Regions from separate parts of the Azotobacter chroococcum genome, predicted to be linked through region 3. Evidence: predicted binding sites of a transcription regulator. Region 3 holds the regulator's gene; each other region holds the start of a gene.

Region 1 (5,760 bases), 2.1 Mb from region 3:
CTTCATCGGTGCCTCCTACGCCTATCTGAATGCCCGTGACCTGGCCCGGGTCGGCCTGCTGATGCTACGCGACGGCCGCTGGGGCGAGCGTCGGCTGCTGCCGGCGGACTGGGTCGCCTTCAACCGCTCGCCGGTACCCGGCTACCAGCCGCGTGCGGCGGGGCTGGTGCCGGGAGGCCACTGGTGGCTGAACCTGCCGCTGGAGGGGGCGCCCCGGCCCTGGCCGGACGCGCCGGCGGACACCTTCGCCGCGCTGGGCCACTGGGGCCAGGCGCTCTATGTGCTGCCGGCGGAAAAGCTGGTGATCGTCCGCTTCGCCGACGACCGCGATCCGAGCTATCGGCACAACGACTTCCTGCATCTGGCCCGCGCGGCCTTCGTTTCCGGGGAGGCCCGCTGATGCGCCGTCGTCATGCCCTGCTGCTGGGCTCGGCCGTGCTGCTGGTGGCCACCGTGGTCTGGCCGAACCGCGCGCATCTGGCGGCCTTTCCCGACATCATCGGCGCCTATAGCGCCAAGGAGTACTGCTCGTGTCGCTATGTGAGCGGCAACCCGGCCGACTATTGCCAGGTCTATATCCAGCAGTACATCCCGATCGACCAGCTGCACGACGAGCCGGCCAGCCGGACGGTGACCGCCCGTGGTCTGGGGCGCACCCACAGCGCCGTCTGGCTCGGTCCGCGCGAGGGCTGCCGTCTGCTGGCCGAGGAAGAGGCGGCAGCCGTGCCCTGAACCCGTGTCCCGGAACCGGCCGGTGAGCTTCCGGCGCTGGCCAGGAGCGGTTATCGGCCTGCGCCCGGTCTTCAAGCGAGAGGTTGCATGCACCAGTCATTTACCCCTTTGCCGTCCAGGCGGCCGTCACCGGCAGGGCGGCGGTGTTCCCTGCTGGGAGCATTCGCCGGCGTCCCTGCAGGCTGGGGGCCATGATGCGGGAGGGGGCGGTCTTCCCCTGGCGCGGCGGCAATCGCTTCGGTCTGCTGATCGACGGCGAGGTGTTCTTTCCGCGCATGCTGGAAGCCATTGCCGGCGCCAGATGGCGCATCGACCTGGAGCTGTACCTGATCGAGGACGGCCGCTGTGCCGAGTGCCTGGTCGAGGCGCTGGTCGACGCCGCCCGCCGCGGCGTGCAGGTGCGCTGCCTGTTCGACGGCTTCGGTGCGTTCGGGTTCGGTGCGGGTCTGCGCAGTCGGCTGACCGAGGCCGGCGTCGCCCTGGCGCAGTTCAATCCCCTGCGCTGGCGCTTCGGGCTGCACAACCTGCATCGCGACCATCGCAAGTTGCTGCTGGTGGACGATCGCCTGGGTTATGTTGGCGGTGCCGGCGCCACCGACGCGTTCTGGAATCCGGAGGATAAAGGCGCTCAGTGGCACGAGATCATGGTGGAAATCGCCGGCCCCCTGCTGGCCGACTGGCGGACGCTGTTCGACCACCAGTGGATGCTCTGCCACGAGCGTAGACGCTGGCATTCGCAGCGCCCGCCGAAGCCGCCGCGCATCCCGCCGGAACCGTTGCGCCGCGAGGGTTCCGGGCGGCTCGCCTATGCCGAGGCGCGCCAGCACCGCGACGTGTTGCTGGCGCTGATCCGCAGCCTGCGCCGCGCGAACCGGCGGATCTGGCTGGCCACCCCGTATTTCCTGCCGACCTGGAAGGTCCGCCGCGCCCTGCTCAAGGCGGCCCGGCGCGGGGTGGAGGTGCGCCTGTTGCTGGCCGGGCGCAACACCGACCACCCGCCGGTGCGCTATGCCGGACAACGCTATTACCGCCGCCTGCTGCGCGCCGGCGTGCGCATCTTCGAATACCAGCCGCGCTTCCTGCACCTGAAGATGGTGCTGGTCGACGACTGGGTCAGCGCCGGTTCCTGCAACTTCGATCACTGGAACCTACGCTTGAATCTGGAGGCCAATCTCGAAACGCGCGATCCCGTCTTCATCGCCGAGGTTGTCGAATGTTTCCTCGCCGACTTCCAGATCAGCCACGAGGTCGACCTGGCCTCCTGGCAGGCCCGGCCCTGGTACCGCCGTCTGTACCAGCGGCTGTGGGGCTGGCTGGACCGGCTGGTGGTCGATCTGCTGGATCGCGGCGGTTGAGTCGTTGGCCGGGCCGAGGGTGGGTCGACGGCCGGGGGGCGGCAGGGTAGGGTGGGCCTCCCTGTCGCGCAGAGTCCCCAGGTTCCGGCCGAGGAGGCCATGCGCGTTTTCCGCGTTTTGCTCAGGAGTTTTCCGTGTCCGCCAAGAAGGTCCTCATGCTGGTCGGCGACTATGCCGAAGATTACGAAACCATGGTGCCGTTCCAGGCGTTGCTGATGCTCGGCCATGCGGTGCATGCCGTGTGTCCGGGCAAGAGCGCCGGGCAGAGCGTGCGTACCGCCATTCACGACTTCGAGGGCGACCAGACCTACAGCGAAAAGCCGGGGCACAACTTCGCCCTGAACTTCGACTTCGCCAGGGTGCGCGCCGAGGATTACGACGCGCTGCTGATCCCGGGTGGCCGGGCGCCCGAATACCTGCGCCTCGACGCGCGCGTGCTGAAGCTGGTGCAAGCCTTCGCCACGGCGAACAAGCCGATTGCCTCCGTCTGCCATGGCGCCCAGCTGCTGGCCGCGGCCGGGGTGCTCGACGGCCGCTCGTGCAGCGCCTATCCGGCCTGCGCCCCCGAGGTGCGGCTGGCCGGTGGCGAGTATGTGGACATTCCACTGGACCAGGCCCATGTGGATGGCAACCTGGTCACGGCGCCGGCCTGGCCGGCCCATCCGGCCTGGCTGGCCAGCTTCGTCGGATTGCTGGGCACCCGGATCGTTCATGAGGGCTAGGCGTCCGGAGCCCGATCCGGCAGGCGGTGGTCGGCCCGCTGCCCCGATACGTCGCAGCGCAGCGGCCGAATGTCTGCCGGCTGGCCGTCTACGCCGGGTGTTGCATTTTTTTGGTGCGCGGTGGATCTTGCTGGATAAATCGGGAGCTTTTTTGGTGCATGGCCTTCCCGGTTCCGCCGCACCCTGTCCGCAAGAGAGAAACTTGGGAGGCGCAGCGGGGCGTTCGGATCCGGTCGGTAGCGACTGGACAGCGACTGGAGCGGGTGGCGAACCAGCCGCCGGCCCGCTTCCGATTCGTCGGCAGCGGTCGTGAAGCGTCTCCAACACATTGATAGGAATAGGAACTTGGCAACTGGCATGAGCTTTGCGAATTTCTTCTATGCACAGCCGAGGAGCATGCATGGATCGCCAATTTTTTGACGAAATGTACGATGCGGACGGCGTCTGCCGGCCGCATTACCGGGGCTTCGCCAACTGGTTGGAGAACACTCCCCAGGAGCTGCTGGCCCAGCGCCGGCGCGAGGCCGATCTTCTGTTTCACCGGGCGGGCATCACCTTCACCCTGTACGGCGACGCGCAGGGCACCGAGCGTCTGATTCCCTTCGACATCATCCCGCGCAGCATCCCCGTCAGCGAATGGCGCGGGATCGAGGCTGGGTGCATCCAGCGGGTCCAGGCACTGAACCTGTTTCTCGCCGACATCTATCACGATCAGCGCATCCTCAAGGCCGGCATCATCCCGCCGGAGCAGGTGCTGTCCAACGACGGCTATCAGCAGGTCATGCACGGGCTCGACCTGCATCGCGACATCTACGCGCACATCGCCGGGGTCGACCTGGTGCGCGACGGCGACGGCACTTTCTACGTGCTGGAGGACAACCTGCGTACGCCGAGCGGCGTCAGCTACATGCTGGAAGACCGCAAGATGATGATGCGGCTGTTCCCCGAACTGTTCTCCGCCCAGCGCATCGCCCCCGTCGACCACTATCCGAACCTGCTGCTGGAGACCCTGAGGAGTTCCAGCCCGCTGGACAATCCCAGCGTGGTGGTGCTGACCCCGGGGCGCTACAACAGCGCCTATTTCGAACACGCCTTCCTGGCCCGCGAGATGGGCGTGGAACTGGTGGAGGGGGCCGACCTGTTCGTCCGTGACGAGCGGGTATTCATGCGCACCACCGCCGGCGCCAGGCCGGTGGACGTGATCTACCGTCGGCTGGACGATGCCTTCCTCGATCCGCTGGCGTTCAATCCCGAGTCGGTGCTCGGTGTGCCGGGGCTGCTTTCGGCCTACCGCCGCGGCAACGTGGTGCTGGCCAATGCCATCGGCACCGGCGTGGCCGACGACAAGTCGATCTACCCCTACGTCACCGACATGATCCGTTTCTACCTGGGCGAGGAGCCGATCCTGCAGAACGTGCCCACCTGGCAATGCCGCAAGCCGCAGGATCTGTCCCACGTCCTGGCCCATCTGCCCGAGCTGGTGGTCAAGGAAACCCAGGGGTCCGGCGGTTACGGCATGCTGGTGGGGCCGGCGGCCACCAAGGCCGAGATCGAGGCCTTCCGCGAGCGTCTCAAGGCGCGTCCCGAGGCTTACATCGCCCAGCCGACCCTGAGCCTGTCGACCTGCCCGACCTTCGTCGAAAGCGGCATCGCGCCGCGGCACATTGATCTGCGGCCCTTCGTCCTGAGCGGCCGCGAAACCCGCCTGGTGCCCGGTGGGCTCACCCGCGTGGCCCTGCGAGAAGGCTCCCTGGTGGTCAACTCGTCCCAGGGCGGCGGGACCAAGGACACCTGGGTCGTTGAGGATTGAGGGAATTATCGAGCATGTTAAGTAGAACCGCCGCCGATCTGTACTGGATGTCGCGCTATCTGGAGCGTGCCGAGAATCTCGCGCGGATGCTCGACGTCAGCTATTCGCTGTCCCTGATGCCGCAGGACGGTCGCGGCAATGGCCTCGACGAGCTGGCCATGCCGCTGCTGATCACCGGCACCCTCGAGGACTACCTGCAGCGCCACGGCGAATTGCACGCCGAACGCATGCTGCACTTCTTCGCCCTCGATGCGAGCAACCCGGCCAGCCTGTTCAACTGTCTGGCCGCGGCGCGCAGCAACGCCCATGCGGTGCGCGGGCGGATCACCGCGGACATGTGGGAGAACATCAACGCCACCTGGCTGACCCTGCTCGACCTCGCCGAGCAGGGACTGAGCGGCTACGGCATCAGCCGTTTCTGCGAGTGGGTCAAGGAGCGCTCGCACCTGTTCCGCGGCGCCACCTACGGCACCCTGATGCGTGGCGACGTGCACAGCTTCATCCGTCTGGGCACCTTCATCGAGCGGGCCGACAACACCCTGCGCCTGCTCGACGCCCGCTATGAGCTGCTCGGCGCGGACAGCGAGGACCCCAACGACCGCTCGGCGCGCGCCTATTACCAGTGGAGCGCGCTGCTCCGTGCGCTGACCGCCTTCGAGGCCTTCGCCGAGATCTATCGCGGCTCGCCGCGGGCCGGCAAGGTCGCCGAGCTGCTGCTGCTGCGGGCGGAAGTGCCGCGCTCGCTGCGCTCCTGCCTGACCGAGCTGCAGCAGAACCTCGCCGCGCTGCCCGGCGACAACGGCCGTCCGGCGCAGCGCCTGGCGGCCGAGCTGGAGGCACGGCTGCGCTACACGGTGATCGAGGAGGTCCTGGAAACCGGGATGCATGCCTGGATCACCGAGTACATCGAGCAGGTGCAGTGCCTGGGCGACGCCATCCACAAGTGCTATCTGGAAGTGGCCTGAGTGCTTGCCGGCATCCGCTGGATGCCGGCGCGTCGCGGCTTGGGCGCTGGCGCAACGGGCGTCGTCCGGGACAGGGCCTGTGGCCCTTTTCCGTTCACGGTCAGGGGCTTTCCGCTCGGACGGCGCGCCGTCACCTCACCGACAGTCTCCCGCCTCGGCCAGGCGATATTCGATGA
Region 2 (5,760 bases), 1.5 Mb from region 3:
AGTCGCTGACAGGGGCTCGATCAAGACCGTTCCACAGCGCTGCATCCTGTTGTCGGCAATAATGGCCAGTTAATATCGGCGGCCGACATGTAGACGCCGAGTGCGCAGGAGGAAGGGCAATGGAGTGGTGGCATTGGGTCGTCGGCGGGATCGTGCTGATCCTGCTGGAGCTGGCCATACCGGCGTTTTTCGTGATCTGGTTCGGCCTCGGCGCCCTGCTGGTGGCGGGCGTGCTGCTGCTGGCCGGCGCGCTTTCGCTGACCGCGCAGCTGCTGGTCTGGACGCTGAGTTCGCTGGCGATGACCGCGCTGTGGTTCGGCGTGTTCCGGCCTGGCCGGCAGACGACGCGGATCGGCACGGCGGCCGGCGAGACGATCGGCGAGGTGGGTCTGCTGGTCAGCGCCGTCGCGCCCTTCGAGCGCGGCCGGGTGCGTTTCCAGAAGCCGGTCCTCGGCGCCGAGGAGTGGGCCTGCATGGCCGAGACGGCGATTCCCGCGGGGCAGCGGGTGCGGGTGGTGTCGGTCGAGGGCAGCTACGTCAAGGTAGCCAAAGCCTGATCTTTCAGAAAGGAACAAGGAGCAACCCATGAGTGCAGGACTGGCAGTGGCGATTGCGGTGCTCGCGTTCGCTCTCATCACCATCGCCAAGGGCGTGCGGCTGGTGGCCCAGGGCGAGGAGTGGGTCGTGGAGCGCCTGGGGCGCTACCACGTCACCCTGCGGCCGGGGCTGAATATCATCATTCCCTTCCTCGACAACGTCGCCTACAAGCTGGTGACCAAGGACATCATCCTCGACGTGCAGCAGCAGGAGGTCATCACCCGCGACAATGCGGTGATCCTCGCCAATGCCATCGCCTTCGTGAAGGTCACCGATCCGGTCAAGGCGGTCTACGGGGTCACCGACTTTTCCGAGGCGATCCGCAACCTGATTATGACTACCCTGCGCTCCATCGTCGGCGAGATGGAGCTGGACGAGGCGCTGTCCTCGCGGGACAAGATCAAGGCGCGGCTGCGCGAGAGCATCGCCGACGAGGCGGTGGACTGGGGGCTGACGGTGAAGTCGGTGGAGATCCAGGACATCAAGCCGTCCGAGTCAATGCAGCGGGCGATGGAGCTGCAGGCCGCCGCCGAGCGCGAGCGCAAGGCCGCGGTGACCAAGGCCGAGGGCGAGAAGCAGGCGGCGATCCTCGAGGCCGAGGCGCGTCTGGAGGCGGCACGCCGCGACGCCAATGCCCAGGTGCTGCTGGCCGAGGCGTCGTCCGAGGCGATCCGCCGGGTGACCAGCGCGGTCGGCAGCGAGCCCGGGCCGATGATGTACCTGCTTGGCGAGAAGTACATCGCTTCGGTGGAAAAGCTCGCCCAGAGCGACAACGCCAAGGTGGTGCTGATGCCCGCCGACCTGCAGGAAACCCTGCGCGGCCTGGTGGGCAAGCTGGGTGTGCGCGGCTGAGAGGTTTTTTCTCCAACCCACCCTTTTTCCCCGTGCTGGCGATCAGCCCAAAAGCATCGCCAGCAAGCTGGCTCCTGCGGGGCGGGGATGCCGAAACTTTCCCGCTCAGGCGCTGCTGGCCCGGTACTGCAGGGCTTCGGCCAGGTGGGCACGGGCGATCCCCGGCGCCGCCTCGAGATCGGCCAGGGTGCGCGCCACCTTGAGAATGCGGTGGGCGGCGCGCAGCGACAGGCCGAGGCGCTCGCAGGCGCGCTCCAGCCACTGGCGGTCCTCGTTGTCCAGTGCACAGTGCTGGTGCAATCCGGGCAGATCGAGGAACGCATTGGGGCAGCCCTGGCGCGCCAGCTGAAGGGTGCGCGCCGCCGCCACCTGGGCCGCGGCACCGGCGCTGTCCGGACCGTCCAGGCGCGGTGCGCCCAGGGCGGTGGCCTCGCGGGTGACGCCGATGTGCAGGTCGATGCGGTCGAGCAGCGGGCCGGACAGCTTGGCGCGGTAGCGCTGGATCTGCTCCGGGGTGCAGCGGCAGCGGCCGGCAGGGTCGCCCAGGTAGCCGCAGGGGCAGGGGTTCATGGCCGCCACCAGCTGGAAGCGCGCCGGGAAGCGCACCTTGTCGCTGGCCCGGGCGATGACGATCTCGCCGCTTTCCAGGGGCTCGCGCAGCACTTCCAGCACCTTGCGGTCGAACTCCGGCAACTCGTCGAGGAACAGTACGCCCTGGTGCGCCAGGGTGATCTCGCCGGGACGCGGCCGGCTGCCGCCGCCGACCAGCGCCGGTCCCGAGGCGCTGTGGTGCGGCTGGCGGAACGGCCGCTGCGGCCAGGCGGCGAGCGGCGCGCTGCCGGCCACCGAATGGATCGCCGCCACCTCCAGCGCCTCGCCCTCGTCCAGCGGTGGCAGCAGTCCCGGCAGGCGGCTGGCCAGCAGGGTCTTGCCGGTTCCCGGCGGGCCGCTGAGCAGCAGGTTGTGGCTGCCGGCAGCGGCCACCAGCAGGGCGCGCTTGGCCGCGGCCTGGCCCTGCACGTCGGCAAGGTCGGGGTAGGGCAGCGTCTGGCGCAGCAGGCCCTGGGCCTGGTAGGGCGCCAGCGGGGACTGGCCGTTCAGGTGGGCGGCCAGCTCCAGCAGGTGGTCGACCGCCAGCACGTTCAGCCCCGAGGCCAGGCTGGCTTCCTCGGCGTTGGCCCGTGGCACCACCAGGGTGCGTCCGGCGGCACGGGCGGCCAGCGCGGCGGGCAGCACGCCCCGGACCGGCCGCAGGCTGCCGGAGAGGGCCAGCTCGCCGAGGCACTCCAGGTTGCCGAGGGCCTCGGCGGGCAACTGCTCACTGGCGGCGAGGATGCCCAGGGCGATGGCCAGGTCGAAGCGTCCGCCGTCCTTGGGCAGGTCGGCGGGGGCCAGGTTGAGGGTGATGCGCCGCGCCGGGAAGTCGAAGCCGGAGGTGAGGATGGCGCTGCGCACGCGGTCCTTGCTCTCGCGGACCGCGGTTTCCGGCAGGCCGACCAGGGTCAGCGCCGGCAGGCCGTTGGCCAGATGCGCCTCGACGGTGACGGCGGGCGCCTCGACGCCCACCTGGGCGCGGCTGTGGACGATGGCCAGGGACATGGATCGCTCCTTGATCGCATTCCCCGCGCGGTCAGGCGGCGGGCGGGGTGGGGGGCTGCTCGCCCAGGCGGGCCTCGAGCTCGGCGACCTTGGCTTCCAGCGCTTCCAGGCGGGCGCGGGTGCGGGCGAGGACGGTCATCTGGCTGTCGAATTCTTCCCGGCTGACCAGGTCGAGCTTGCTGAAGGCGCTCTGCAGCAAGGCCTTGAGCTGGGCCTCGAGTTCGCGGGGCGGGAGCGGCGTCTCACCGCTGAACAGGCGGGAGGCGTGGGTGCTGAGGGTGTCGAACAGGGCTTTGGGCGGCAGCATGGTGCGGTTCCGGAATCAGTCGTTCGCCAGTGTATCACGGGGCATCGGCAAGGCTGCCGTGCATGGTTTTCGTGCGGCTGTACACCGGCGGGTGCGGCATTTCCCCGCGGCCGTCCGGCGAAAGATTCATAACCATATCGCTCATGGGGGTTTTGGCCGTTTGTGGTTGGCGGTATGATTTTTGCCTTTGCGAAGACAGGGCACCTTGAGGCGTCGGCCAGACGCCGATGCCGTCGAGCAGGCCGGCCCGAGGCGGCCACACGCAAGCCAGACACTGCGCTTAAACTTGAATCGGGATCGTCTATTCCTGGGGCAAGTCCACTACACGGAGATACGTTTCATGAAGCTAGTCACTGCCATCATCAAGCCGTTCAAGCTGGACGACGTACGCGAATCGCTGTCGGAGATTGGAGTGCAGGGCATTACCGTCACCGAGGTCAAGGGGTTCGGCCGGCAGAAGGGCCATACCGAGCTGTACCGGGGGGCGGAGTACGTGGTCGACTTTCTGCCCAAGGTGAAGATCGACGTGGCCATCGAGGACAGCCAGCTCGACCATGTCATCGAGGCCATCACCAAGGCTGCCAACACCGGCAAGATCGGTGACGGCAAGATTTTCGTCGTCAATCTGGAACAGGCCATCCGCATCCGTACCGGCGAGACCGGCACCGACGCGATCTGAGCCTACGATCCCCCCGCCCCAGGAGATAATCAATGCTGCGCAAAAGCGCAGGGCTTGCTGCCCTTTTCTCTCTCTTCCTGCCCGCCATGGCCAGCGCCCAGGAGGCTTCGCTGGATTCCGGCGATACCGCCTGGATGCTGACCGCCACGGCGCTGGTGCTGTTCATGACCGTTCCCGGCCTGGCGCTGTTCTACGGCGGCATGGTGCGCTCGAAGAATCTGCTCTCGGTGATGATGCAGTGCTTCGCCATCACCGGCCTGATCAGCGTGCTCTGGGTCCTGTTCGGCTACAGCCTGGCCTTCGACACCACCGGCATGGAAGAGGGCGTGCTCAACTTCAGCTCCTTCGTCGGCGGTCTGGACAAGGCCTTCCTCAGCGGTCTGAGCACCGACAGCCTGGTCGGCACCTTCCCGGAAAGCATCTTCATCACCTTCCAGATGACCTTCGCCATCATCACCCCGGCGCTGATCGCCGGTGCCTTCGCCGAGCGCATGAAGTTCTCGTCGATGCTGGTGTTCATGTCGGTGTGGTTTCTGGTGGTCTACGCACCGATCGCGCACATGGTCTGGAGCGGCAACGGCGCGCTGATGTGGGACTGGGGCGTGCTCGACTTCGCCGGCGGCACTGTGGTGCACATCAACGCCGGTGTCGCCGGCCTGGTCGCCTGCCTGGTGCTGGGCAAGCGCAAGGGCTACCCGGGCGTCGCCATGACCCCGCACAACCTCGGCTACACCCTGATCGGCGCGGCCATGCTGTGGGTCGGCTGGTTCGGCTTCAACGCCGGCTCGGCGATCGCCGCCAACGGCACCGCCGGCATGGCCATGCTGGTGACCCAGATCGCCACCGCCGCCGCGGCGCTGGCCTGGATGGCTGCCGAGTGGCTGACCCACGGCAAGCCGAGCGCCCTGGGCATCGCCTCCGGCGTGGTCGCCGGCCTGGTGGCCATCACCCCGGCCGCCGGCACCGCCGGCCCGATGGGCGCGCTGGTGATCGGCCTGGCCTCCGGCGCGATCTGCTTCTACAGCGCCACCGCCGTGAAGCGCCGCTTCGGCTATGACGACTCCCTCGACGCCTTCGGCGTGCACGGCGTCGGCGGCATCGTCGGTGCGGTGCTGACCGGCCTGTTCGCGGCTCCGGCCCTGGGCGGCTTCGGCGAGGTGGACAGCATCGCCACCCAACTGTGGATCCAGATCAAGGGCGTGCTCTTCACCGTGATCTACACCGGCGTCGTCACCTTCGTGATCCTCAAGGTGATCGAGCGGGTGATGGGCCTGCGCGTCAGCGACGAGGAGGAAACCATCGGTCTCGACCTCTCCCTGCACAACGAGCGCGGCTACAACCTCTGAGTGTGGGCAGGGCGGCCGGCACGCTCCGGCCGCCGTTCACGCTGCGGTTTTGCCCCCATCGCCGGTGGCAAGCCGTCAAAAGGGCGCCTTCGGCGCCCTTTGCTTTTTTCCGCGCCGCGCTAGAATTCCCGCGGCACAACCCAGGAACTGCGGCAGATGTGGCAACAGACGACCATCACCCTGCGGGCGCGGCCGCGCGGCTTCCACCTGGTGACCGACGAGCTGCTGGCCGGTCTCCCGGCGCTGGCCTCCTGCCGGGTGGGGCTGCTGCACCTCTGGCTGCAGCACACCTCGGCCTCGTTGACCGTCAACGAGAATGCCGACGCGGCGGTGCGGCGCGATTTCGAGCGCTTCTTCAACCGTCTGGTGCCCCAGGGCGA
Region 3 (5,760 bases):
ACTTCTACGTCACCAATGCCCATACACTGCAATATCAGGCGGAAGGCGCGCTGCACTACGAGATGACCGCCGACAAGGTGGAACACCTGAAGAGCAGCGAGATCACCCTGCTCACCCAGCCCGACCTGCTGATTTTTCGCGGCACCCCCACTCCCTGGCATGTACGCAGCGAGCGCGGCGAGGTCAGCCCCCAGGGCGAGCAGGTTGAATTGATCGATGCGGTACGGGTCGAGCGCACCGATACCCAAGGCCGTCCTACCGTCCTCACCACCAGCCGCCTGAGCGTGTTCCCGGAACGGGAATATGCCGAAACCCAGCAACCCGTTAAAATCGAGGCAGCCAACGGAGTCACCACGGCTGTCGGGATGAAAGCGTATTTGGATGACAGCAGGATGCACCTGCTGTCCAGTGTAAGAGGCCAGCATGAGGTTCGCTAACCGTTTCTCCCACCGGGCCCTCCCTCTCCTGTTCAGTCTGTGCTCCGCACTGGGCGCAGCGAGTGCCTGGGCTCTCCCTTCCGACCGCGACCAGCCGATCCGCGTCCAGGCCGACAGCGCCGAACTCGACGACAAGCAAGGGGTTGCGGTCTACCATGGCGACGTGGTCATCACCCAGGGCACGCTGAAGATCACCGGCAACAAGGTCACCATCACCCAGGATGACAATGGTGACATCAAGGTCTTCACTTCGGTCGGCAATCCCGCCTATTACGAGCAGAAGCCGGCGCCTGACAAGAGCATCGTCCAAGCCTACGGCCAGACCATCCAGTACTTCGCCGAAAACGAACGCATCGTGCTGATCGATAAAGCCCGGGTAATTCAGGACGGCAACACCTTCGAGGGCGAGAAGATCGTCTACGACACCCAGCGACAGATCGTCAATGCCGGCCGCGCCACGGGAACCAAGATATCCAGCCCGAAACCGCGGATCGACATGGTCATCCAGCCGAAAAAGAAACAGCAGCCAGGGCAGACACAGTAATGGCCACCCTCAAAGCCCAGCATCTGGCCAAGAGCTACAAGGGCCGCCAGGTCGTCCGCGACGTCAGCCTCTCCATCGAAAGCGGCCAGATCGTCGGCCTGCTCGGCCCCAACGGAGCCGGCAAAACCACCTGCTTCTACATGATCGTCGGCCTGGTGCGTGCCGACCAGGGCCGCATCCTGATCGATCAGGACGATGTCACCCATCTGCCCATGCACGGCCGCGCCCGGGTCGGCATCGGCTACCTGCCCCAGGAGGCCTCGATCTTCCGCAAACTCACGGTAGCCGACAACATCATGGCGATCCTCGAAACCCGCAAGGATCTCGACGGAGAAGGCCGCCGCCAGGCTCTGGAAGCCCTGCTGCAGGAGTTCCACATCAGCCATATCCGCGACAGCCTCGGCATGAGCCTCTCGGGCGGCGAACGGCGCCGGGTCGAAATCGCCCGCGCCCTGGCCACCACACCGAAGTTCATCCTGCTCGACGAGCCCTTTGCCGGTGTCGACCCGATCTCGGTCAACGACATCAAGCAGATCATCCATCACCTGAAAAACAAGGGCATCGGCGTCCTGATCACCGACCACAACGTGCGCGAGACGCTGGATATCTGCGAAACCGCCTACATTGTCAACGATGGGCAACTGATAGCCGAAGGCAATGCCGAGGCCGTCCTCACCAACAAACTGGTGCAGGAGGTCTATCTCGGCCATGAATTCCGACTATGAGACACCCCATTCGATGGGATAGACCAATCAAATTCCGTTATAATCAGGCATGTAATTTGCTTTAGGAAGGCGCATCGTCGCCTCGTAGTGATTGACGCGAATGCTTCGGCAAATATGGTGCTTCCTACAATATGAAACCATCGCTAGTCCTTAAGATGGGCCAGCAGCTGACAATGACCCCGCAGCTGCAACAAGCCATCCGTCTGCTTCAACTGTCGACCCTGGATCTTCAGCAGGAAATCCAGGAGGCCCTCGACTCCAACCCCATGCTGGAACGTCAGGAAGACGCTGAGGACTACGACAGCCCGGATACGCTGGCCGAACATGGCGACCAGTCGGCGACCAATGCCTCGTCTGACTCCTATCAGGAGAGCTACGACCGTGCGTCCGCCAACGAAGAAGGTGGCAGTCTGGAGGATGGTGACTGGCATGAGCGCATTCCCAGCGAGCTGCCGGTGGATACTGCCTGGGAGGACATCTACCAGACCAGCGCCAGCAGCCTGCCGAGCAGCGACGACGACGAGTGGGACTTCACCACCCGCACCTCCACGGGCGAGAGCCTGCAGAGCCATCTGCTCTGGCAGCTCAACCTGGCGCCGATGTCTGATACCGACCGCCTGATCGCCGTCACCCTGATCGACAGCATCAGCAGCGACGGCTATCTGGAAGCCTCTCTGGAGGAAATCCTCGCCTCCCTGGACCCGGAGCTGGGTATCGAACTCGACGAACTGGAAATGGTGCTGCGCCGCATCCAGCAGTTCGAGCCGGCAGGGGTCGCCGCCCGCGACCTCAGCGAATCGCTGCTGCTGCAGCTGCGCCAGCTACCGACCGATACGCCCTGGCTGGAAGAGGCGCAACGGCTGGCCAAGGATTACCTCGACCTGCTCGGCAACCGCGACTTCACCCAGCTGATGAGGCGCATGAAGCTCAAGGAGGAAGAGCTGCGTCCGGTGATCGAATTGATCCAGAGCCTCAACCCACGCCCTGGCTCACAGATCGAGGCCAGCGAACCCGAGTACGTGGTGCCCGACGTCATCGTGCGCAAGCACAACGATCGCTGGCTGGTGGAGCTCAACCAGGAGGCCGTACCGCGCCTGCGCATCAACCCCCACTACGCCGGCTTCATCAGACGTGCCGATGCCAGCGCCGACAACACCTTCATGCGCAACCAGCTGCAGGAGGCGCGCTGGTTCATCAAGAGCCTGCAGAGCCGCAACGAGACGCTGATGAAGGTATCCACGCAGATCGTCGAGCACCAGCGCGGCTTCCTCGACTATGGTGAGGAAGCCATGAAACCTCTGGTACTGCATGACATCGCCGAGGCTGTCGGCATGCACGAGTCGACCATTTCGCGGGTCACCACCCAGAAGTACATGCACACCCCACGCGGCATCTACGAGCTGAAATATTTCTTCTCCAGCCACGTCAGCACCGCCGAGGGTGGCGAGTGCTCCTCCACGGCGATCCGCGCCATCATCAAGAAGCTGGTTGCGGCGGAAAATCCGAAAAAGCCATTGAGCGACAGCAAGATCGCTGGTTTACTGGAAGAACAGGGCATACAGGTGGCTCGCCGCACAGTCGCCAAATACCGGGAATCGCTCAGTATTGCGCCTTCCAGCGAACGCAAGCGACTCATGTAACAGGATCGAGCCGGCCGTTGAAAGGGCAGCAGCCTTATCAGCGGCAGTCGAAGCAGCGTATACCGGTGACAGGCCCGTCAGCCTGCGTCAAAACAGAAACAAGGAGAAAGCGGTATGCAAGTCAACATCAGTGGACATCAGCTGGATGTGACCGACGCCCTACGCGACTATGTTGAGGAGAAAATCAACCGACTCGAGCGCCATTTCGATCGCATCACCAATGTGCAGGTGATCATGTCCGTCGAAAAGCTCAAGCAGAAGATCGAAGCGACCCTGCATGTCTCCGGTGCCGAAGTGGTCGCCAACGCCGAACATGAGGACATGTATGCGGCCATCGACCTCCTCGTCGACAAGCTCGACCGTCAACTGATCAAGTACAAGGAAAAGCAGATCGAACGCCAGCAGGGCGCTACGGCCCGCTGACTCCTCCGTCCCATGATCAGACTCGAAGACATCCTGACTCCCGGCCGTTCCCTGGTGAACGTGCCGGGGGGAAGCAAGAAGCGCGCTCTCGAATACATCGCCAATCTGGTCGCCCGCGAGATGCCCGACCTGGATCAGCAGACCATTTTCGAGAGCCTGATTGCCCGTGAAAAACTGGGTTCGACCGGTTTTGGCAATGGCATTGCCATTCCCCATTGCCGTCTGCCCGGCTGTCCTGCCCCGATCAGTGTCCTGCTTCGTCTGGAGGCTCCGATCGATTTCGATGCCATCGATGGCGCACCGGTCGACCTGCTGTTCGTCCTACTGGTGCCGGAGGCCGCCACCGACGAACATCTGCAACTGCTTCGTCAGATCGCCAGCATGCTCGATCGCGGCGAGATACGCGAACGTCTGCGCCAGGTCGAGAACAGCGAAGCCCTTTACCAGGTCGTGGCGGACGCGCAGAAGGGCCAGTAGGGTTCCGCGTCCGGGAGTGCGGAGGTTCGTCGACTGTGAACGAGCAATTGGCAGCCCAGCTTTCGGCAACCACTCCTGACGACGGAAAACCCCCATCATGCGCGTGATCATCGTCAGCGGCCGCTCCGGCTCCGGCAAAAGCACCGCCCTCGACGTACTGGAAGACAACGGTTTCTTCTGCATCGACAACCTGCCGGCCGTCCTGCTTCCAGAGCTGGCCGAACGGGCGCTGCTGCATACCGAACTTATCCAACCCCAAGTCGCGGTATCCATCGATGCACGCAACCTGCCCAGCCAGCTGAAACGCTTCCCCGAGTTGCTGGCCGAGGTGCGCACCCGCTACATCCTCTGCGACCTGCTCTATCTGGACGCCGACGACGAAACCCTGCTCAAGCGTTTCTCGGAAACCCGTCGACGCCATCCGCTGACCAACGAGAACCGCTCGCTGGCCGAAGCGATTCGCGACGAGAGCCGGCTGCTCGCGCCGATCAAGGATCTGGCCGACCTCAAGATCGACACCAGCCACCTCAACCTCCATCAGCTACGCGACACGCTCAAGCTGCGCCTGCTGGACAAGCCGGAACCGGGCACGGCTTTTCTGATCGAATCCTTCGGCTTCAAGCGGGGAATGCCGGTGGATGCGGATCTGGTGTTCGATGTGCGCTGCCTGCCCAACCCCTACTGGAAACCGGACCTGCGCAACTTTTCCGGCCTGGATCGACCGGTCGCAGACTATCTCGCCGCCCAGCCGGACGTCGAGGAGATGTATCAGGACATCCAGGCCTATCTGCATAAATGGCTGCCCCGCTTCGCTGCCAGCAACCGTGCCTATGTCACCATCGCGATCGGCTGTACCGGTGGCCATCACCGCTCGGTCTACCTGGCCGAGCGGCTGGGCCGAACATTGAAACAGTCACTCAAGAACGTTCAGGTTCGCCACCGCGACCTCTGCTGAAGGATGGATAACGCGATGCCCGCCTGCGAAATCACCATCATCAACAAGCTTGGGCTGCATGCCCGGGCAGCGGCCAAGTTCGTCGGGGTCGCCGGGCGCTACGCCTGTGCGGTGCGCATCGGCCGAGCGCCGGAGAGCCTGGTCGACGGCAAGAGCATCATGGCGGTCATGATGCTGGCCGCCGGCAAGGGAACGCCCATTCACCTGCATACCGAAGGCGAACAGGACTGCGAGGCGCTGGAGGCACTGGTCGAGCTGATCAACAATCGCTTCGACGAAGACGAATAAATACGCGACGCCTCTGCCACCGGGCCGTCCGGCGGCAGACGCCTCAGCCGGCATCACTTCGCTCAGCTTCCTGCCAGGGTCATTCGCTCGATAAGCACCGAACCGGTGCAAATGTTGCTGCGGTGTTCCAGATCGTTACCCACTGCAACGATCTGCCGGAACATGTCGCGCAGATTGCCGGCGATGGTCACCTCCTGCACCGGGTACTGGATCTCGCCATTCTCCACCCAGAAGCCGCCGGCACCACGGGAATAATCGCCGGTCACCAGAT
Region 4 (5,760 bases), 570 kb from region 3:
TGCTTCAACCCGACCCCCTACATGTATTTCTTCAATTTCGGCGACTTCCACGTGGTCGGCAGTTCCCCGGAAGTGCTGGTGCGCGTCGAGGACGGCCTGGTCACGGTGCGCCCGATCGCCGGCACCCGCCCGCGCGGCGCGACCGAGGAAGCCGACCTGGCACTGGAAAAGGACCTGCTCTCCGACGCCAAGGAGCTGGCCGAGCACCTGATGCTGATCGACCTGGGCCGCAACGACGTCGGCCGGGTCGCCGACACCGGCTCGGTGAAGGTCACCGACCAGATGGTCATCGAGCGCTACTCCAACGTCATGCACATCGTCTCCAACGTCACCGGCCAGCTCAGGGACGGGCTGACGGCGATGGACGCGCTGCGCGCCATCCTGCCCGCCGGCACCCTCTCCGGCGCGCCGAAGATCCGCGCCATGGAGATCATCGACGAGCTGGAGCCGGTCAAGCGCGGGGTCTACGGCGGCGCCGTCGGCTATCTGGCGTGGAACGGCAACATGGACACGGCGATCGCCATCCGCACCGCGGTGATCAAGGACGGCGAGCTGCACGTGCAGGCCGGCGGCGGCATCGTCGCCGACTCGGTGCCGGCGCTAGAGTGGGAGGAAACCATCAACAAGCGCCGCGCCATGTTCCGCGCCGTGGCCCTGGCCGAGCAGGGCAAGGCCTGACCCGAAGCCGCTGGGGCTGTAGGGCGGACAACGCCGCCGGCTTGTCCACCCTGCCCGGCTCGGGGTACAGGTCGTAGGGGGATGAAACCCGCCGAACATGGCGCGGGGCCGCACCGAAATCGGCGGGTTGCACCCGCCCTACGGCTGTGGATCGAGCGCCCGGCGCAGGGGGATCATCGGCGAGCGGGCGAAGCCCTGGCGGGCGTAGAAGCGCTGGGCGTCGAGGTTGTCGGCGTCGGTCAACAGGGTGATGCGCCGGCAGCCGCGGCTTTGCGCGGTGGCGATGGCCGCCTCCAAAAGCTGTGTGCCGAGGCCGTGGCCGCGGGCCGCGGCATCCACCACCATGTCCTCGAGCAGTGCCACCGGCGTGCCCAGCGCGGTGGAAACCGTATAGAGCAGGTTGACCATGCCGAGGATCTGTCCGTCCTCGTGGGCGAGCAGGATCTCGCCGACCGCCGGATCGTCGATGATCGCCGCCAGGCCGCGCTGCTGCGCCGTGCGGTCGGGCGTGAATTCGGCTTCCTGGGCGAACAGCTGGTCGAGCAGGCGGCACAGCGCCGGGATGTCGGCGGGCGTGGCGGGGCGGATCTCCATGGGCGTTTCTCCGAAGGGGACATGGACCGGCAGGTGGGCTTAACCTGCGGGTATCAGGCTGTTACCGGCAGGCCGGGCATGATACTGCCTGCCTCCGTCCCAGGCCTTCCTTCCTGCCCCCTTTCAAGGAGCGAACCATGCAGATGCCCGTCAACACCTTCAAGCAGCGCCTGAGCCGGGAGGCGCAGATTGGCGTCTGGGTCGGCCTGGCCGATCCCTACTGCGCCGAACTGGCGGCCAATGCCGGCTTCGACTGGCTGCTGCTCGACGGCGAACACGCGCCCAACGACCTGCGCTCGCTGCTCGGCCAGCTGCAGGCGGTGGCGCCCTACGCCTGCCAGGCGGTGGTCCGTCCGCCGGTCGGCGATCCGGTGCTGATCAAGCAACTGCTCGACATCGGCGCGCAGACCCTGCTGGTGCCCATGGTGGAGACCGCCGAGCAGGCGCAGGGCCTGGTCGCCGCCATGCACTACCCGCCGCATGGCATCCGCGGGGTGGGCGCTTCCCTGGCCCGCGCCTCGCGCTGGAACGGCATCCCCGACTACCTGGACGAAGCCGACGCGCAGATGTGCCTGCTGGTCCAGGTGGAGAGCGTCAGGGGACTGGAGAATCTCGACGCCATCGCCGCGGTCGAGGGGGTGGACGGGATCTTCATCGGCCCGGCGGATCTCTCCGCGTCCATGGGCCACCGCGGCGCGCCGGGCCATCCGGCGGTGGTGGCGGCCATCGAGGACGGCATCGCGCGCATCCGCCGCGCCGGCAAGGCCGCCGGCATCCTCGCCACGGACGAGGCGCGGGCGCGCCGCTACCTGGAGCTGGTCGTCGCGGTGGGCGTCGACACCAGCCTGCTGATGCGCGCCATGAAGGCCCTGGCGGGCCGCTTCAAGGGCGGCGCCGCGGAGCCCGCGGGGAGCGGCGGCTACTGAGTGCGAACGGTCAGAAGGTCTTGGACACCGAGGCGACGAAGTTGGCGTCGCAGTGGGTGTCGTTGCCGGTGAAGTTCTCGCACTCCTCGTCCTTCAGGTCGGTCTGGGTATAGGCCAGGCCGAACTGCAGGCCGACGAACTCCTTGCTCACCCCGACGTACCAGTCGTAGTAGGCGTCCTCGCCCTTGCTCGCGCCGTCCTTGAAGAAGGTGTCGTCCTTGAAGTCGTACTTGCCGAAGCGCATGGACAGGCCCACGCCGTAGGGCAGGTCGCGCTTGTAGCCGATGTAGGAGTAGACGACGTTGTTGTCGCTGTTGACGTCGTCCGAGTAGTTGATGCCGACCTTGAAGCCGTAGGCGGAGAGGCTGCCGTAGAACTCGCTGTAGTTCAGGTCCGAGTTGCCGAGGTCGTCGCCCGGGTAGTCGTACTTGAGCCAGCCCACGTCGAAGGCCAGGGCCTCGGTGATGTTGCTGCCGTAGCCGACGTAGTAGTCGTATTCCACCGGGGCGTCCGAGGTCTCGAAGTCGACGTTGGAGGCCCACATGCCGACGTACAGGCCGCTCTCGTGGACGATGTCCAGTCCGCCCTGGATGGCCGGGTCTCCCTTGGTCTGCGAGATGCCGCGGAAGATGTACTCGGTGGCCAGGGTGGCGTTGGCGCTGACGCTGAACTCGCCGAGCGGCGTATCCACCGTCGTCCCCGCCACGGCGATGCAACTGCCGGCCATGGCGCCGGCGGTGGTGAGGGCGAGGGTCGTTTTCTTGAACATGACTCGTCTGTCCTTGAGGGTTGCAGTGCGCGTGTTCCGCGCAGGTCTTGAGGATGATCCGGTAAGGCTGTTTTTGAGATAAGCACAGGGCTTGCCAACCATCAAAAAACTTCTGAAAAAGAGATTTCCTTGCGCTTTTCAGGGGTTTTCTGCACCACTTCTGGCGTATTGTGCCCGGGCTGTGCATTGTTCCGGTGCGTCTGCTCCCGGAGGACATGGCGAGGCTGCACTGCCGGCAGGCAGCCTTGGCCCTGCGAAGGGGCATGTGTTCGAGGAGTGATCCGGCAGGGGGCTGCAGGGCGGGTTCGAGCGATAACGGAGCGGTGGGCGGAGCTGGTGCGGGCAGCACGCAGGCTGCTTCAGGAGAGGGCGGGGGGCTGTATTCGTTGCCCGCTTTCAGCCGCGGTGCAGGGGCAGGCCGATCCGCGCCCGCAGGCCCTGGCCGGGCCGCTCGGACAGTTCCAGGCGGCCGCCGTGCTCGCGGGCGATGCGCTCGGCGATGGCCAGGCCGAGGCCGGCGCCCGGCGCCCCGCCGCGGGCGTTCTCGCCGCGGCGGAAGGCCTGCTTCAGCGCCTCGGCGTCCCGTCCGCCGAGGCCCGCGCCGCTGTCGATCACCTCGAGCCAGGCGCTGTCGCCGTCCATGCCGGTGCGCAGGCGGACCGGCGGACGGCCGTGGCGCCAGGCGTTCTCCAGCAGGTTGGTCAGCGCCCGGCGCAGCGCCGCCGGGTGCATCCGCACCGGCGGCGGCGCACCCGGCTCCAGCAGCAGCGGCTGGCCGTGGTCGGCGTAGGCGGCCGCCAACTCCCGGGCCAGGACGTCGAGCTCGCCGACCACCGCCGGTTCCTCGCGGCTGTCGCGGGCGAAGTCGAGGAACTGTCCGACGAGTGCGTCCATCTCGGCGATGCTGCGCCGCAGGCTGGCGGCCACCTCGGGCTCGTCGCGGCCGGCGAGGATCTCCACGCCCAGGCTCAGTTTGGCCAGCGGCGTGCGCAGGTCGTGGGAGAGGCCGGCCAGCATCAGGGCGCGCTCGCGTTCGTTGCGCGCGAGGCTGTCGCGCAGGCGGTTGAAACTGCGGCTGAGGCTGGCGGTTTCCTCCGGGCCGTCCTCCGCCAGAGGTTCCGGTTCGCCGCCGCGGCCGAGGCACTCGGCGGCCAGCACCACGCGGGTCAGGGGCCGGTTCAGGCGGCGCTGGATCGCCAGGGCGCCGGCCAGCGCCAGCAGTCCGGCGCCCAGCGAGGCGAACAGCCAGGTGCCGGTGAACAGGCGCTCCGGCAGGATGCCCGGCACCGCCAGCCAGAGGTCCTCGCCCTCCAGGCGCAGGCGCAGCACCGGGCCGCCGCCGGCCTCGCGCAGCCAGTGCACCTCCAGGTCGTCGCCGGCCAGACGCTCGGTCAGGCGCCGGGCGAAGTTCCGCTCCAGCGGTGGCAGCGGGGTGGGCGGCCCGTCGCCGCCGGCGATGCTGTGGCCGGCCAGGGCCTGCGCGTTGAAGCGGGCGACGAAGGCCGTGCGCTGCGCCGGCGGCAACGCCAGCAGGCTGGCGCGCAGGGCCGTCGCATTGTGTGCCACGCCGGCGGCGATCTGCTCCAGGCGCGGTTCGAGGATCAGCCGGCGGGCCAGCAGCGCCCCGCCCAGCTGGCCGAGCAGGATCAGCAGGGCGATCAGCAGCAGGCTGCGGCCGAACAGGCTGCGCGGCAGCAGCCTCATGGCTGGTCCTCCGCGCGGCCGTCGGGCATGAACACGTAGCCCAGCCCCCAGACCGTCCGGATGTAGCGCGGCTGCGCCGGATCGTCCTCGATCGCCCGGCGCAGGCGCATGACCTGCACGTCGATGCTGCGGTCGCTGGCCTCGTGGTCGCGGCCGCGGCTCAGCTCGATCAGCCGGTCGCGGCCGAGGGGCCGCCGTGGGTGCCGGGCCAGCGCCTGGAGCAGGGCGAACTCGCCGCTGGTCAGGGGGATGTCGCGGCCGTCGCGGCTCAGGCGCCGTTCGCCGAGGTGCAGGCTGAAGGGGCCGAAGCCGATCCGCCCGTCGCCCGGCAGCGGGCCGCTGTGGGCGCCGAGCATGCGCTGGCGGCGGATCAGCGCCTCGATGCGCGCCTGCAGCTCGCGCGGGTTGAAGGGTTTGGGCAGGTAGTCGTCGGCGCCCATCTCCAGGCCGATGATGCGGTCCAGCGGATCGCCGCGGGCGGTGAGCATGACGATGGGAATGGTCTCGCCCTGCGCGCGCAGGCGCCGGCACAGCGACAGGCCGTCCTCGCCGGGCATCATCACGTCGAGCACCAGCACGTCGAAACGCTCGCGGCCGAGCAGGTGCTCCAGCCGCTGGCCGCCGTCCAGGGTGCGCACCGCATAGCCCTGGTCGCTCAGATAGCGCTGCAGCAGCGCGCGCAGGTCGTGCTCGTCATCGACCACCAGAATTCTTCCCAGGGCCTCGCCCATTTCCTCTCTCCCGTCGGTTGCGCCGTGAGGGTGACGCAGGAGCCACCCCTGCGCCCGGGCAATCCATGACAAATGGTTACAGAAGCGCCCGCCGCTCACCGATTGTCACGCATTGCCCGGCGCCGGCAACGGTTCGCTCATGGCTCCCGCCGATAGTGGCTTCCGCCGCCAGACGACGGCATCCACTCAAGAGGAGTCCATCCCATGAAATCCCTGTCACCCATCTTCGCCGCCCTGCTCGCCCTGTCCGCCGGCCTGGCGTTCGCCGACGCCCAGGCCGGGGAGCGCCGCGTGGTCCGCACGAACGGCCAGGGCGGCGGCAGCGCCACGCAGCTCGAGCGCCACGCGGGGCAGCGCG

What was found. Region 3 encodes sigma-54, which starts transcription at its own class of promoters, with help from an activator protein. Its sites were predicted from a motif close to ANTGGCATNNANNTTGCTNT; they were not measured.
Region 1: the regulator sigma-54 is predicted to act here: its motif matches at 3,161-3,180, upstream of ACG10_RS15025 (circularly permuted type 2 ATP-grasp protein).
Region 2: the regulator sigma-54 is predicted to act here: its motif matches at 3,524-3,543, upstream of glnK (P-II family nitrogen regulator).
Region 4: the regulator sigma-54 is predicted to act here: its motif matches at 3,047-3,066, upstream of ACG10_RS02605 (TorF family putative porin).

Annotation. Positions count from the first base shown of each region.
Region 1 covers NZ_CP011835.1:3,230,233-3,235,992, reverse strand. Annotated here, with positions in the region: gene ACG10_RS15045 (serine hydrolase domain-containing protein) at 1-400, shown strand, start outside; gene ACG10_RS15040 (amidase) at 400-732, shown strand; gene ACG10_RS15035 (phospholipase D-like domain-containing protein) at 927-2,087, shown strand; gene ACG10_RS15030 (DJ-1/PfpI family protein) at 2,243-2,809, shown strand; gene ACG10_RS15025 (circularly permuted type 2 ATP-grasp protein) at 3,210-4,619, shown strand; gene ACG10_RS15020 (alpha-E domain-containing protein) at 4,634-5,584, shown strand; gene ACG10_RS15015 (hypothetical protein) at 5,720-5,760, opposite strand, start outside.
Region 2 covers NZ_CP011835.1:4,164,715-4,170,474, reverse strand. Annotated here, with positions in the region: gene ACG10_RS19545 (LysR family transcriptional regulator) at 1-9, shown strand, start outside; gene ACG10_RS19540 (NfeD family protein) at 120-557, shown strand; gene ACG10_RS19535 (SPFH domain-containing protein) at 586-1,449, shown strand; gene ACG10_RS19530 (YifB family Mg chelatase-like AAA ATPase) at 1,555-3,048, opposite strand; gene ACG10_RS19525 (accessory factor UbiK family protein) at 3,080-3,355, opposite strand; gene glnK (P-II family nitrogen regulator) at 3,696-4,034, shown strand; gene ACG10_RS19515 (ammonium transporter) at 4,067-5,380, shown strand; gene ACG10_RS19510 (secondary thiamine-phosphate synthase enzyme YjbQ) at 5,537-5,760, shown strand, end outside.
Region 3 covers NZ_CP011835.1:1,124,517-1,130,276, reverse strand. Annotated here, with positions in the region: gene lptC (LPS export ABC transporter periplasmic protein LptC) at 1-437, shown strand, start outside; gene lptA (lipopolysaccharide transport periplasmic protein LptA) at 424-981, shown strand; gene lptB (LPS export ABC transporter ATP-binding protein) at 981-1,706, shown strand; gene ACG10_RS05200 (RNA polymerase factor sigma-54) at 1,838-3,346, shown strand; gene hpf (ribosome hibernation-promoting factor, HPF/YfiA family) at 3,461-3,769, shown strand; gene ptsN (PTS IIA-like nitrogen regulatory protein PtsN) at 3,782-4,246, shown strand; gene rapZ (RNase adapter RapZ) at 4,344-5,201, shown strand; gene ACG10_RS05180 (HPr family phosphocarrier protein) at 5,217-5,489, shown strand; gene pmbA (metalloprotease PmbA) at 5,552-5,760, opposite strand, start outside.
Region 4 covers NZ_CP011835.1:557,770-563,529, forward strand. Annotated here, with positions in the region: gene trpE (anthranilate synthase component I) at 1-678, shown strand, start outside; gene ACG10_RS02595 (GNAT family N-acetyltransferase) at 817-1,272, opposite strand; gene hpaI (4-hydroxy-2-oxoheptanedioate aldolase) at 1,410-2,198, shown strand; gene ACG10_RS02605 (TorF family putative porin) at 2,209-2,967, opposite strand; gene ACG10_RS02610 (ATP-binding protein) at 3,364-4,671, opposite strand; gene ompR (osmolarity response regulator transcription factor OmpR) at 4,668-5,402, opposite strand; gene ACG10_RS02620 (hypothetical protein) at 5,607-5,760, shown strand, end outside.